Regions from separate parts of the Streptomyces cynarae genome, predicted to be linked through region 2. Evidence: riboswitches for the same ligand, from Rfam matches in the RefSeq annotation. Region 2 holds a riboswitch; the other holds the start of a gene.

Region 1 (5,853 bases), 2.8 Mb from region 2:
CAGCTTCGCCAGGCGCTCCTGCAGCTTCTCGCGGTCGTAGTCGGAGTCGCTGTTCTCGATCTCGGCGCGGATCTGGTTGACGCGGCCGGAGACCTGGTCGGCCGAGCCGGCACCGTCGACGATGGTGGTCTCGTCCTTGGTGATGACGACCTTGCGGGCGCGGCCCAGGAGGTCCAGGGTCGCGTTGTCCAGCTTGAGGCCGACCTCCTCGGAGATGACCTCGCCGCCCGTGAGGATGGCGATGTCGCCGAGCATGGCCTTGCGGCGGTCACCGAAGCCCGGGGCCTTGACGGCGACGGACTTGAAGGTGCCGCGGATCTTGTTGACGACCAGGGTCGACAGAGCCTCGCCCTCGACGTCCTCGGCGATGATCAGCAGCGGCTTGCCCGACTGCATGACCTTCTCCAGCAGCGGGAGCAGGTCCTTGACCGAGGAGATCTTGGAGTTGGCGATCAGGATGTACGGGTCGTCGAGGACGGCCTCCATACGCTCCATGTCGGTGGCGAAGTACGCCGAGATGTAGCCCTTGTCGAAGCGCATGCCCTCGGTGAGCTCCAGCTCCAGACCGAAGGTCTGCGACTCCTCGACGGTGATGACGCCTTCCTTGCCGACCTTGTCCATGGCCTCGGCGATCAGCTCGCCGATCTGGGTGTCGGCGGCGGAGATGGAGGCCGTGGAGGCGATCTGCTCCTTGGTCTCGACGTCCTTGGCCTGCTCGAGCAGGGCGGCGGAGACGGCCTCGACGGCCTTCTCGATGCCGCGCTTCAGGCCCATCGGGTTGGCACCGGCGGCCACGTTGCGCAGGCCCTCGCGGACCAGCGCCTGGGCCAGCACGGTCGCGGTGGTCGTACCGTCACCGGCGACGTCGTCCGTCTTCTTGGCGACTTCCTTGACCAGCTCGGCGCCGATCTTCTCGTACGGGTCCTCGAGCTCGATCTCCTTGGCGATGGAGACACCGTCGTTGGTGATCGTGGGGGCGCCCCACTTCTTCTCGAGGACGACGTTGCGGCCCTTGGGGCCGAGGGTCACCTTGACGGCGTCCGCGAGCTGGTTCATGCCGCGCTCGAGGCCGCGCCGCGCCTCCTCGTCGAACGCGATGATCTTGGCCATGTGAAGTGGTCCTCCCAGGACTGGGGGTGATTACTTCGGACCGCGCCCGCGCCCGCGACGGACGGCCCCGACCGGAGGTTCCTTGCCCCACCCGGTCCGCGGCCTCACCGACCCGGTCCTTCTGTTGTCACTCTCACCTTCAGAGTGCTAACGCCAATGATTAGCACTCGCCCCTGCCGAGTGCAAGCGGCTCTCGGGGACCGGAGGGTGAACTCGGGAGCATGATCCGCAGGTGGACGCTGCTGCGCGCCCCCTGGAGGAGCCGGTGGCCGGACACGACCGAGGGGCCCGTACCCCGGACGGGATACGAGCCCCTCGACACGTCGAACAGTTCAGTCGTCGGCGCGTTGTATCAGGCGGTCACGCGGACCATGTCCGCCTGCGGGCCCTTCTGACCCTGCGAGATCTCGAACTCGACCCGCTGGCCCTCTTCAAGGGTGCGGTAGCCGTCCATCTGGATCGCGCTGTAGTGGACGAAGACGTCCGCACCACCGTCGACCGCGATGAAGCCGTACCCCTTCTCCGCGTTGAACCACTTGACGGTGCCCTGAGCCATGCCTAACTCCCCTATTACTGGCCCTTGCACAGATCCACACTTCGCGGATCCGGGTCAGACCTCACCCCCCAACGGTTGGGGGCGTGCGCCGGAACGCGTCGACCGCGGCTGAATGTATCTGTCCAACTGCCGTCTGCAACAGGTCAATCGGACGAGAATTCGGGGTCCGACCGGTCGGGAATGTACGGAGAATTCGCCTGAATTCAGGGCAAGTCGGGCCGGGCAAAGGGAATGAATGGCGCAAAAGCCCTGCACACTTTGGCTACTTCTTGTCGGGCGCGCGGCAGCTGATCGCGGACCCGGAAGGGGAGTCCGGGAGCGCGTTCCCCAACTGTACCCCGCTCAACCATGCAGAATTGCCCCCTCCGTTTCTCTCACGGAGAGGGCAATTCGATGAACTCTCGGTTACCTGCGTTACCGAGGGTAAGGATCGCGCGTCCGAACGACCGTCAGCCGCCCGCGACCGCCGGGATGATGGAGACGCCCGCGCCGTCCGGGGTGGCGGTCTCAAGGCCCTGCTCGAAGCGGACGTCGTCGTCGTTCACGTACACGTTGACGAAACGGCGCAGCTTGCCCTGGTCGTCCAGGACGCGGGCGGCGATGCCGGTGTGGTTCTTCTCCAGGTCGGCGATGACCTCGGCGAGGGTCGCGCCCTCGGCGGCGACCTCGGCTCGGCCGCCCGTGTAGGTGCGCAGGATGGTGGGGATGCGGACGGTGACGCTCATCGGGGGATGACCTCCGGTCGGGGTACGGCTGGTGGGTTGTGGCGGGCGGAGGTCAGACGAGACCGGCCTCGCGGAAGGACTCGAGGGTGGGACGGATCGTCGCGGTCAGCCCCGTGTCGGCCACCGCGTCCAGCGTCTTCAGACCGTCCCCGGTGTTGAGGACGACCGTCGTCCTCGCCGGGTCGAGGACGCCGTTCTCGATCAGCTTGCGCGTGACGCCGACGGTCACGCCGCCCGCCGTCTCGGCGAAGATGCCCTCGGTGCGCGCCAGCAGCTTGATGGCCTCGACGATCTGCTCGTCCGTCACGTCCTCCACGGAGCCACCCGTGCGGCGGGCGATGTCCAGGACGTACGGGCCGTCGGCCGGGTTGCCGATGGCCAGCGACTTGGCGATCGTGTTCGGCTTCTGCGGCCGTACGACGTCGTGGCCCGCCTTGTACGCCGTCGACACCGGCGAGCAGCCCTCGGCCTGCGCGCCGAAGATCTTGTACGGCTTGTCCTCGACGAGCCCGAGCTTGATCAGCTCCTGCAGACCCTTGTCGATCTTCGTCAGCTGCGAACCGGAGGCGATCGGCACCACGATCTGGTCCGGCAGCTCCCAGCCGAGCTGCTCGGCGATCTCGTACGCCAGGGTCTTGGAGCCCTCCGCGTAGTACGGCCGCAGGTTGACGTTGACGAAGCCCCAGCCCTCGCCCGCCGGGTCGCCGATCAGCTCGGAGCAGAAGCGGTTCACGTCGTCGTAGTTGCCCTCGATGCCGACGAGCTCGCCGCCGTAGATCGCGGCCATGACGACCTTGCCCTGCTCCAGGTCGTGCGGGATGAACACGCAGGAGCGGAAGCCGGCGCGGGCCGCCGCGGCGCCGACCGCGCCCGCGAGGTTGCCGGTGGAGGAGCAGGACAGGGTGGTGAAGCCGAAGACGCGCGCCGCCTCCAGGGCCTGGGCGACCACGCGGTCCTTGAAGGAGTGCGTCGGGTTACCGGAGTCGTCCTTCACATACAACCCGCCGGTGACTCCCAGCTCGCGCGCCAGGTTGTCGGCCTTGACGAGCTTGGTCCAGCCCGGGTTGAGGTTCGGCTTGTCGGCGACGTCCGCCGGGACCGGCAGCAGCGGCGCATAGCGCCAGATGTTCGCGGGGCCCGCCTCGATACGCTTCCGCAGCTCCTCGGTGTCGTAGCCCGAGAAGTCGTAGGCGACCTCCAGCGGGCCGAAACACTCCTCGCAGGCGAAGACCGGGCCGAGCGGCACCCGGTGGCCGCACTCGCGGCAGGACAGGGCCGCGGCGGGGCCGAGGTTCACGGAGTCGGTGGTGCTTGCAACTGTCTGCACAGCCATGTCAGGCGAGGCCCTTTCTCCTCATCTTCCCCACGACGCACCTCGCCGTGAGACGGAATTGGCACCTTCCCTAGCCGGGAGCCCCGCCTGCGAAGACGAGAGCCGACTGGAGGGTTGCCGGGGCTTCACCGGGCCGTGTCCCTCTGCCCCTCTGGATGAGCTGTATGTGGTTGTTTCGCCGGGGCGGGCGGGGGTGGACCCCGACATGCGATGGTCACCGGCGTTGTTCAAGACTGTAACCGACGGCCGGGAGAGTTGAGATAGTCGTCCGAACCGCGAGATGGATCACAAGAGAGACAGTTCGACCGTCACCGACTCACCCCCCACCCCGTACGAACGTGAGGAGCCGCAGACTGTGCTGGAAGAAGTCGAGCGCTGGCTGAGCACCCGCTCCTGGTCCGTCACCGATCGCCCGCTCCACCAGATCATGGCCGCCAAACGAGCCTCGGGCTCCTCGGTCAGCGTCGTGCTGCCCGCGCTCAACGAGGAGGAGACGGTCGGCGAGATCGTCTCCGTCATCCGCCACGACCTCGTGCGGCAGGTTCCGCTGGTCGACGAGATCGTCGTCGTCGACTCCGGTTCCACCGACCGCACGTCCCAGGTCGCCGCCGCGGCCGGCGCGAGGGTGGTGCACCGCGACACGATCCTGCCGCGCATACCGGCCGTGCCCGGCAAGGGCGAGGTGCTGTGGCGCTCCCTGCTCGTCACCGGCGGGGACATCGTCTGCTTCGTGGACGCGGACCTGAAGGAGTTCTCGTCGGACTTCGTGACCGGGATCGTGGGCCCGCTGCTCACCGACCCGGACGTGGACCTGGTGAAGGCGATGTACGACCGGCCGCTCGGCACCGAGTCGGATTCGCCCGCCTCCGGCAGGACCGCGGGACAGGGCGGCCGCGTCACGGAACTGATGGCGCGCCCCCTGCTGAACATGCACTGGCCGCAGCTCGCCGGATTCGTCCAGCCGCTCGGCGGCGAGTACGCGGCCCGCCGCTCCCTGCTGGAACGGCTCCCCTTCCCGGTCGGGTACGGCGTCGAGCTGGGCATGCTGGTGGACGCGCTGCACCTGGTGGGCCTGGACGCACTGGCCCAGGTCGACGTCGGTGTGCGCAAGCACCGCCACCAGGACGGCCAGGCGCTCGGCCGCATGGCCGCCGCGATCTACCGCACGGCCCAGCTCCGCCTGGCCCGGGGCCATCTGGTCCGCCCGGTCCTCACGCAGTTCGAACGGGTCGAGGGCCGCTTCCAGCCCCGCACGTACTCGGTGGACGTGGAGGAGAGGCCGCCGATGGCGGAGATCGCGGAGTACATGGAACGAAAGGTGGCCTGAATCATGCTCTGCCGGGCGTCCGGACGTGACGGACACGGTTCCGCATACGGCCGAACCGTACGTTTGAGCGTTTTCGGCTCGGGCTAGGTTTCGTGGCATGGCTTCCACGCAGCATGCGCACGGCGCCCGCATCCTCGTCGCATCCAACCGCGGCCCCGTCTCGTACGCGCTGGACGACTCCGGGCGGCTCACCGCCAAACGCGGCGGGGGCGGCCTGGTGTCCGGCCTGTCGGCGATCGGCCCCGACGCGGGCGCGGTCTGGGTGTGCGCAGCCCTGAACGACGGCGACCGCGAGGCGGTACGCCGCACGGGTGGCGCACTTGATCCGGCCGACACCGGCGGGCGGCGGGTCCGGATGCTCGACATCGACCCGACGGTGTTCTCCGAGGCGTACAACGGCATCGCGAACTCGGTGCTGTGGTTCGTCCACCACATGCTGTACCAGACTCCGCTGGAGCCGGTCTTCGGCAGGGAGTTCCGGCACGCGTGGTCGTCGTACGAGGCCTACAACCGCGCGTTCGCCGAGGCGCTGGCCGAGGAGGCGGCCGAGGGGGCGGCGGTCGTGGTGCAGGACTACCACCTGACGCTGGTCCCGGGGATGCTGCGGCAGTTGCGGCCGGACCTGCGGATCGGTCACTTCTCGCACACGCCGTGGGCGCCGGTGGACTACTTCCGGATGCTGCCCGACGACATCGCGGAGCAGGTGCTGCGCGGCATGCTGGGCGCCGACCGGCTCGGCTTCCTCACCCAGAGGTGGGCGGACGCCTTCGCCGGCTGCTGCGAGGCGCTCGTCGGCGGGCTG
Region 2 (5,853 bases):
TAGGCGATACCGGGGTTGGGGCCGAAGTACGCGTCGATCTTGCCGCTGGACAGCGCCAGGTAGGTGCCGTTGCGGTCCGGGTAGTACTTGACGGTGAGCTTCTTGCCCTCCTTGGCCAGCTTCGCCTTCCACTCCAGGAGGATCTTCTCCTGGTTGGTGCCCGAGCCGACCGAGACGGTCCTGCCCGCGAGGTTCTCGTAGTCGCCGTCGAAGTTCCAGGTGCTCGTCCTCGGCACCTCGAAGGCCAGGTTGTCCTGCCGGTAGGAGGCGAACTCGTACTTCTTCTTGCGCTCCTCGGTGTCGGTGACGTTCGAGAAGGCCACGTCGACCTTGCCGCTGTCGATGCCGACGAACAGGTTCTCCCAGGTGAAGTTCCTCAGCTCGGGCTTGAGGCCGAGGACCGCGGCGACCAGGCGGCCGAAGTCGGGTTCCGCGCCGGTGAGGGTCCTCTGGTCGCTGCCCACGTACGCCAGCGGTGCGAAGCCGGAGGGCAGGGCGCCGATGCCGATCTCCAGCTTGCCGCTCTTGCGGATGGCGGCGGGCAGTTCGGCATTGAGGGATTTCACCTCGGACACCTTGAGGGCGGTCTGCGTGGCAGCGCCGTTGGAGAGCTGCCCCACGGTGACCCTGCCGGAGGATGCGCTGTCCGTGTTGGTGGCGGCGTCGCTCGTGCCCCCGCATGCGGCGAGTCCGGCGGCGAGGGAGGCGACGGCGGTGCCCGCGGTGAGGCCGCGCAGGAGTCGGGTGCGGAGACTGAGAGTGGGCATGACTGTCCTTGTTCGGTGAGCGGTGAGCGGTGGCGGTGGTGGCGCGGGGGGAGGCTGTGGAGCGGAACGCGGAACCGGCGGTTTCAGAGCACCTTGCTCAGGAAGTCCCGGGTCCGCTCGTGCCGCGGGTTGTCGAGGACCTCGGCAGGCGGCCCCTGTTCGACGATCCGGCCGTCGTCCATGAAGATCACCCGGTCGGCGCATTCGCGGGCGAAGCCGATCTCGTGGGTGACGATGACCAGCGTGGTGCCGCCGCCGGCCAGGTCCTTGATGACGGCCAGCACCTCGCCGACGAGTTCGGGGTCGAGCGCTGAGGTGGGTTCGTCGAAGAGGATGACGCCGGGCCGCAGGGCGAGCGCGCGGGCGATGGCGACGCGCTGCTGCTGGCCGCCGGACAGCTGCCGCGGGTAGGCGCCGGTCTTGTCGGCGAGTCCGACCCGGCCGAGCAGGTCCAGGGCGAGGTTCCTGGCTTCCGGCTTGGTCAGCTTGCCGGTCGCCACCGGCGCCGCCGTCACGTTCTCCAGCACGGTGAGATGCGGGAAGAGGTTGAAGTTCTGGAAGACGAATCCGATGCGGCTGCGCTGGCCGAGGATGACCCGCTCGCTCAGCTCCTTGAGGTGGTCTCCGTGTCGGCGCACGCCGATGGGTTCGCCGCCCACGCTGACATGGCCGCGGTCGGGCTTCTCCAGGTGGTTGATCACCCGCAGCAGGGTGGACTTGCCGGAACCGGACGGGCCGAGGATCACGGTCACCTCGCCCGGTCGTACGGTCAACTCCACGCCGTGCAGCACCTGATGGGCGCCGAACGCCTTGCGCACGTCGTGCACCTGGATGGCGGCGGGGCGGGTCCGGAGCGTGTCGGTGGTCATACGGCGGCCTCCCTGCGCGCACGGGCCCGCAGATCGGCGAGACCGGTGCGGAGCTTCTGCAACGGGGTCGGCGGCAGCGCGCGGGTGGCGCCGCGGGCGTAGTACCGCTCGACGTAGAACTGGACGACGGACACGAGGCTCGTCAGGATCAGGTACCAGACGGTGACGACCAGCAGCAGCGGCACGATGTCGCCGGGGTAGGTGCTGCCCATGGTCTGCGCGGAGCCGAACAGGTCGAGCAGCGACACGTAGAACACCAGTGACGTGCTTTTGACCAGGCCGATCAGCTGGTTGACGTAGTTCGGGGTGATGGACCTGAGGGCCTGCGGAAAGACGATCCGCCTGAACTGGTGGCCCTTCGGCAGGCCGAGTGCGGCGGCCGCCTCGTGCTGGCCCTGGTCGACCGAGAGGATGCCGCCGCGGACCACCTCCGCCGCGTACGCCGCCTCGTTCAGGCTCAGTCCTACGACGGCGACGACCATGTCGGTGGCGAGCTTGGACTCGTCGAAGCTGAAGAACGCGGGGCCGAAGGGCACGCCGACGCTCAACGTCTTGTACAGGGCGCTGAAGTTGAAGAGGAAGATCAGCACCACGATCAGCGGTATGGAGCGCAGCGCCCACACGTACGTCCAGCTGACCGCGCGCAGGACCGGGCTCTTGGAGAGCCGGGCCAGCGCGAGCACAATACCGCCGAGCAGGCCCGACACGGCGCTGAGGGCGGTGACTTCGAGCGTGATGACCAGCCCGTCGAGGATGGTGGGGCGCAGGAACCAGTAGGCGAAGCGGTCCCACTGGTAGAACGGGTTGGACACCAGGCCGTGGACGAACTGGGCCACGAGGACCAGCACGACCGCCGTGGCGATCCAGCGGCCCGGCCGGCGCAGGGGCAGCACCCGCTGGGCCGCGAGGGGCTTGGCCGCGGTCTCTTCGTCGGGTGGCGCCGGGGCGAGGGACACGGCGGCTCCCGGGGTTCACTCATGACAGGCTCCAGCGGAGTCGGAAGCCCCGGGCGGCGCGCCGCGGCACCGCCTGGCGACGCGGGGCCGCGGCGTGACGAGGCTGGTGAAGCGCAGTGCACCGGGGACGGGACGGAACGAGGGCGCACCGCGGCGGCGGTGCGCGTCAGGGATTCAGAACGCCGTCAGCCGTGACAGCGGGCAGAGCCCGGGGTGGTACACAGTGCGCTGTTGACGCGGAGCAGGTCGACGGAACGGTTGGCGCACAGCAGGACGAGGCCGCGGAGCCGCACTGCGGCTGTCCTCGAGGCTGCGTACATCACCGTCTCCGTCGTTCTTCCGGCCCGGGGGGGCCACGCGCTTACCGAAACGTCATCCGGTCGGGTCGTCACCTGGGGCACCCCACCGCGGTGCGAGGGTTGCCGGTCAGCCAGCCAGGGCTTGTCGCTGACGCTCATGACCTTTCTGGCGTCAAGTCAATACAGGCGCCGTAAGCGATGTCAACGTGCGTCCGGCAGGTGATACGTGCTCAGCGGCGCCGTTCTCCCGCTCAACCGGTGTGGGTCGCCGCGCCGTTGGGGACGTGCGAGGCCCAGTCCAGGATCTGCACGGCGGCGCCCGCGGCCTCCAGCCCCCGGCAGTGCGCGTGGTGCCGTCGGGCGATGCCGGCGTGGTCGAGGTGCGGACCGAAGGCGGGGTGGGCGGCCAGCCGGCGGGCGTACGCCCACAGGTGCGGGTGGTCGGCGATGCGGTGCACCGCGGTGGCGTCCAGGTGCCAGCGGTGCACGGTGTCGAGCTGCACCAGGCTGACCCACAACTCCACGTCCGCTGCGGTGAGGTGGTCGCCGAGCAGGTACTCCTGACGGGCGAGCCGTCCTTCCAGTGACCGCAGGGTGCACAGCAGCGAGGTGAGCGCGGCGTCCCGTTCCTCCGTGTCGGCGTCGACGCGTCCGGCGCGCTGGGCGGCCGCGTCGATGCCCTGCTCGCACAGCCGCTGGACACCCTCGATCTCGGCGTCCGCCCCGTACGGATACAGCGCGGGGTGGTCCGTGCCGAAGTGCCGCGCCAGATCGCGCATGATGTCCGGAGCATGGGTGCTGACGATCCGGCCCGACCAGTCGTCGCTGAGCACCGGCGTCAGGGCGGCTCCGGGATAGCGGTGGGCACTGGCCTCGTACAGCGGACGCAGCGCGGAGTACTCGCCGCCGGGTCCGTCGGGCACCGCGGGCAGCAGCGTGACGGGACAGACGTCCTCGAGGCCGAGCAGGCTGTGCGTGATGGCTATCCGCAGACAGTGCGGACACGCCGGCGACAGGTGGAGACGGTAGCGGCGCGGCACGGCGTAGTGGCCGCTGCGGGCGTCACAGCCGATCCGGCCGCGGAAGGCGGGGACCGGCTGTGCGGACGGGAGTGCGGTCAGGGCATGGGCGGACATGTCTCTCCCGAGGTTCTGGGACGCGAGGGTGCGGGGGCGGTGGCCCGCGGGCAGGCGGCGCTCCCCGGCGCGAACGGCGCGGGGTGGCGGGGACGCGGGGTGGCGGGGCGCGGCGCGGCTCCGCCTGTTTCAGCGCCGGCGGCTGCTCGCGCTGCAGACGCGCAGCAGATCGATGTGAAGGCGGGAGGTCAGCAGGAGGGACTGCCGGCGCGTGCGATGAACACGGCTGATGACCGGCCTCGGGCGCCCCATGGTTTCCCTACCCGTCCACTAGGAAATCTCCCATGAAGTGTCGATCCGGCTCCGGCCCGCGTCAAGAGGGTGGTCCGCAGAGTGAGAGGGACGCGTCTCACGCGTGGTGGCTCCCTCGACCGGAGGCAATCGGGTGGTCCGACCAGCTGATATACGGGCCCGCCCGGCAGGGCGTGCCGAGGACCGCCGCGTGGGCGGGTCAGGCTTCGGGGGACCACCCGGAACCGTTCGGACAAGGAGCCCATGGATGAGCCCTGAAAGCAGGACGCCCTTCTCTCTCGGACCGCTGGCGCGCGAGAGGTACCGGAAGGCCGGCAAGCTCGCCTCGCTTGCGCTCGTGATGGCGGTCGGACTGGCCACTCCCGCCGCAGCCGTCGGACGCGGCGAGACCGTACGCCCGACCGACAGCTGCGATCACCACACGACCGACGCCGGCGGCGACCACGACAAGGACAAGTGCCCCAAGCCGAAGCCGCCGACGCCGCCCGCGGGCTGCTTCGACATCGACTCGGTCGTCCACGGGGAGACCAAGTACATCTCGGCGGTGTGCAACGGGCAGGTGTACGTCCTGACAGTCGCCGAGACGGGTCCGGACGCGGGCCACGCTGTCAGCGGCTGGCTGCCGGTGGGAGGGCCGAGCAACGTCATCGACGCCACGCTGGCAGAGAGAGATGCCGTCGTGTACGTCTCCGTGTTGACTGCGGACGGACGGGTGCAGGAGGGCACTTGCACCACGTCGGGCGGGAACCCGGGCCCGGGCCGACCGATCAACGTACCGTGCAGCTTCGTGACGGATTTCCCCACGCCTCCGGCATCTTGATCAGCCGGTCCATGTAGCGACCGCAGCCGCCCCTCCCCCACCGAGAGGGGCGGCTCCGCGTTTCCGAACCTCTACGGCAACGCCTGCACCAGAAGATCCAAAACAATGGCAAAGGGACCTGTGGAAGCAGCAGTTCCCCATGTCATCGTGCCTGCCATGAGCACAGAGCACGTCCTGGACGACCGGCCGCACGCCCACACCCGCATACGCCGGGCGGCGAACAAGGTGCCGGAAGTCAGCGTCTACTTCTGGATCATCAAGGTACTGACCACCGGAATGGGCGAGACCGCCTCCGACTACCTGGCCCGTCTGCTCGGCCCGATCCCCGCGGTCGGCCTCGGCGCCCTCGTCCTGGTCGGGTCCCTGGTCCTGCAGTTCGCGGTGCGCCGGTACGTGGCCTGGGTCTACTGGACCGCCATCGTCATGGTCAGCGTGTTCGGCACGATGGCCGCCGACGTCCTGCACGTGGGTCTCGGCGTGCCCTACGCGCTCTCGACGCCGCTGTTCCTGGTGGCGCTGGCCGCCGTCTTCGCCCTGTGGTACGCGAGCGAGCGGACCCTGTCCATCCACAGCATCTCCACCCGCCGCCGAGAGGCGTTCTACTGGGCGGCCGTGCTCGCCACGTTCGCGCTCGGTACGGCCGCGGGCGACCTGAGCGCCACGATCGGCTTCGGCTACCTGGGGTCCGTCGCTCTGTACGCCGTCGCCATCTCGGTGCCGGCGGTCGCCCACCGCGGGGGCCTGCTCGGCCCGG

The links. A riboswitch is a leader RNA that binds a small molecule or an ion and turns the genes downstream of it on or off. The one in region 2 is predicted to bind S-adenosylmethionine.
Region 1: it holds a riboswitch for S-adenosylmethionine, as region 2 does, so the genes downstream of both, thrC (threonine synthase) here and N8I84_RS06335 (amino acid ABC transporter permease) in region 2, are expected to answer to the same signal.

What each region holds. Positions count from the first base shown of each region.
Region 1 covers NZ_CP106793.1:4,125,016-4,130,868, forward strand. The annotation lists gene groL (chaperonin GroEL) at 1-1,110, opposite strand, end outside; gene N8I84_RS18855 (cold-shock protein) at 1,463-1,666, opposite strand; gene N8I84_RS18860 (MoaD/ThiS family protein) at 2,116-2,391, opposite strand; gene thrC (threonine synthase) at 2,444-3,724, opposite strand; SAM riboswitch class I at 3,743-3,886, opposite strand; gene N8I84_RS18870 (glucosyl-3-phosphoglycerate synthase) at 4,080-5,051, shown strand; gene N8I84_RS18875 (alpha,alpha-trehalose-phosphate synthase (UDP-forming)) at 5,149-5,853, shown strand, end outside.
Region 2 covers NZ_CP106793.1:1,334,792-1,340,644, forward strand. The annotation lists gene N8I84_RS06325 (ABC transporter substrate-binding protein) at 1-767, opposite strand, end outside; gene N8I84_RS06330 (amino acid ABC transporter ATP-binding protein) at 851-1,636, opposite strand; gene N8I84_RS06335 (amino acid ABC transporter permease) at 1,633-2,592, opposite strand; SAM riboswitch class IV at 2,945-3,054, opposite strand; gene N8I84_RS06340 (glutathione S-transferase C-terminal domain-containing protein) at 3,143-4,027, opposite strand; gene N8I84_RS06345 (hypothetical protein) at 4,527-5,099, shown strand; gene N8I84_RS06350 (COG4705 family protein) at 5,256-5,853, shown strand, end outside.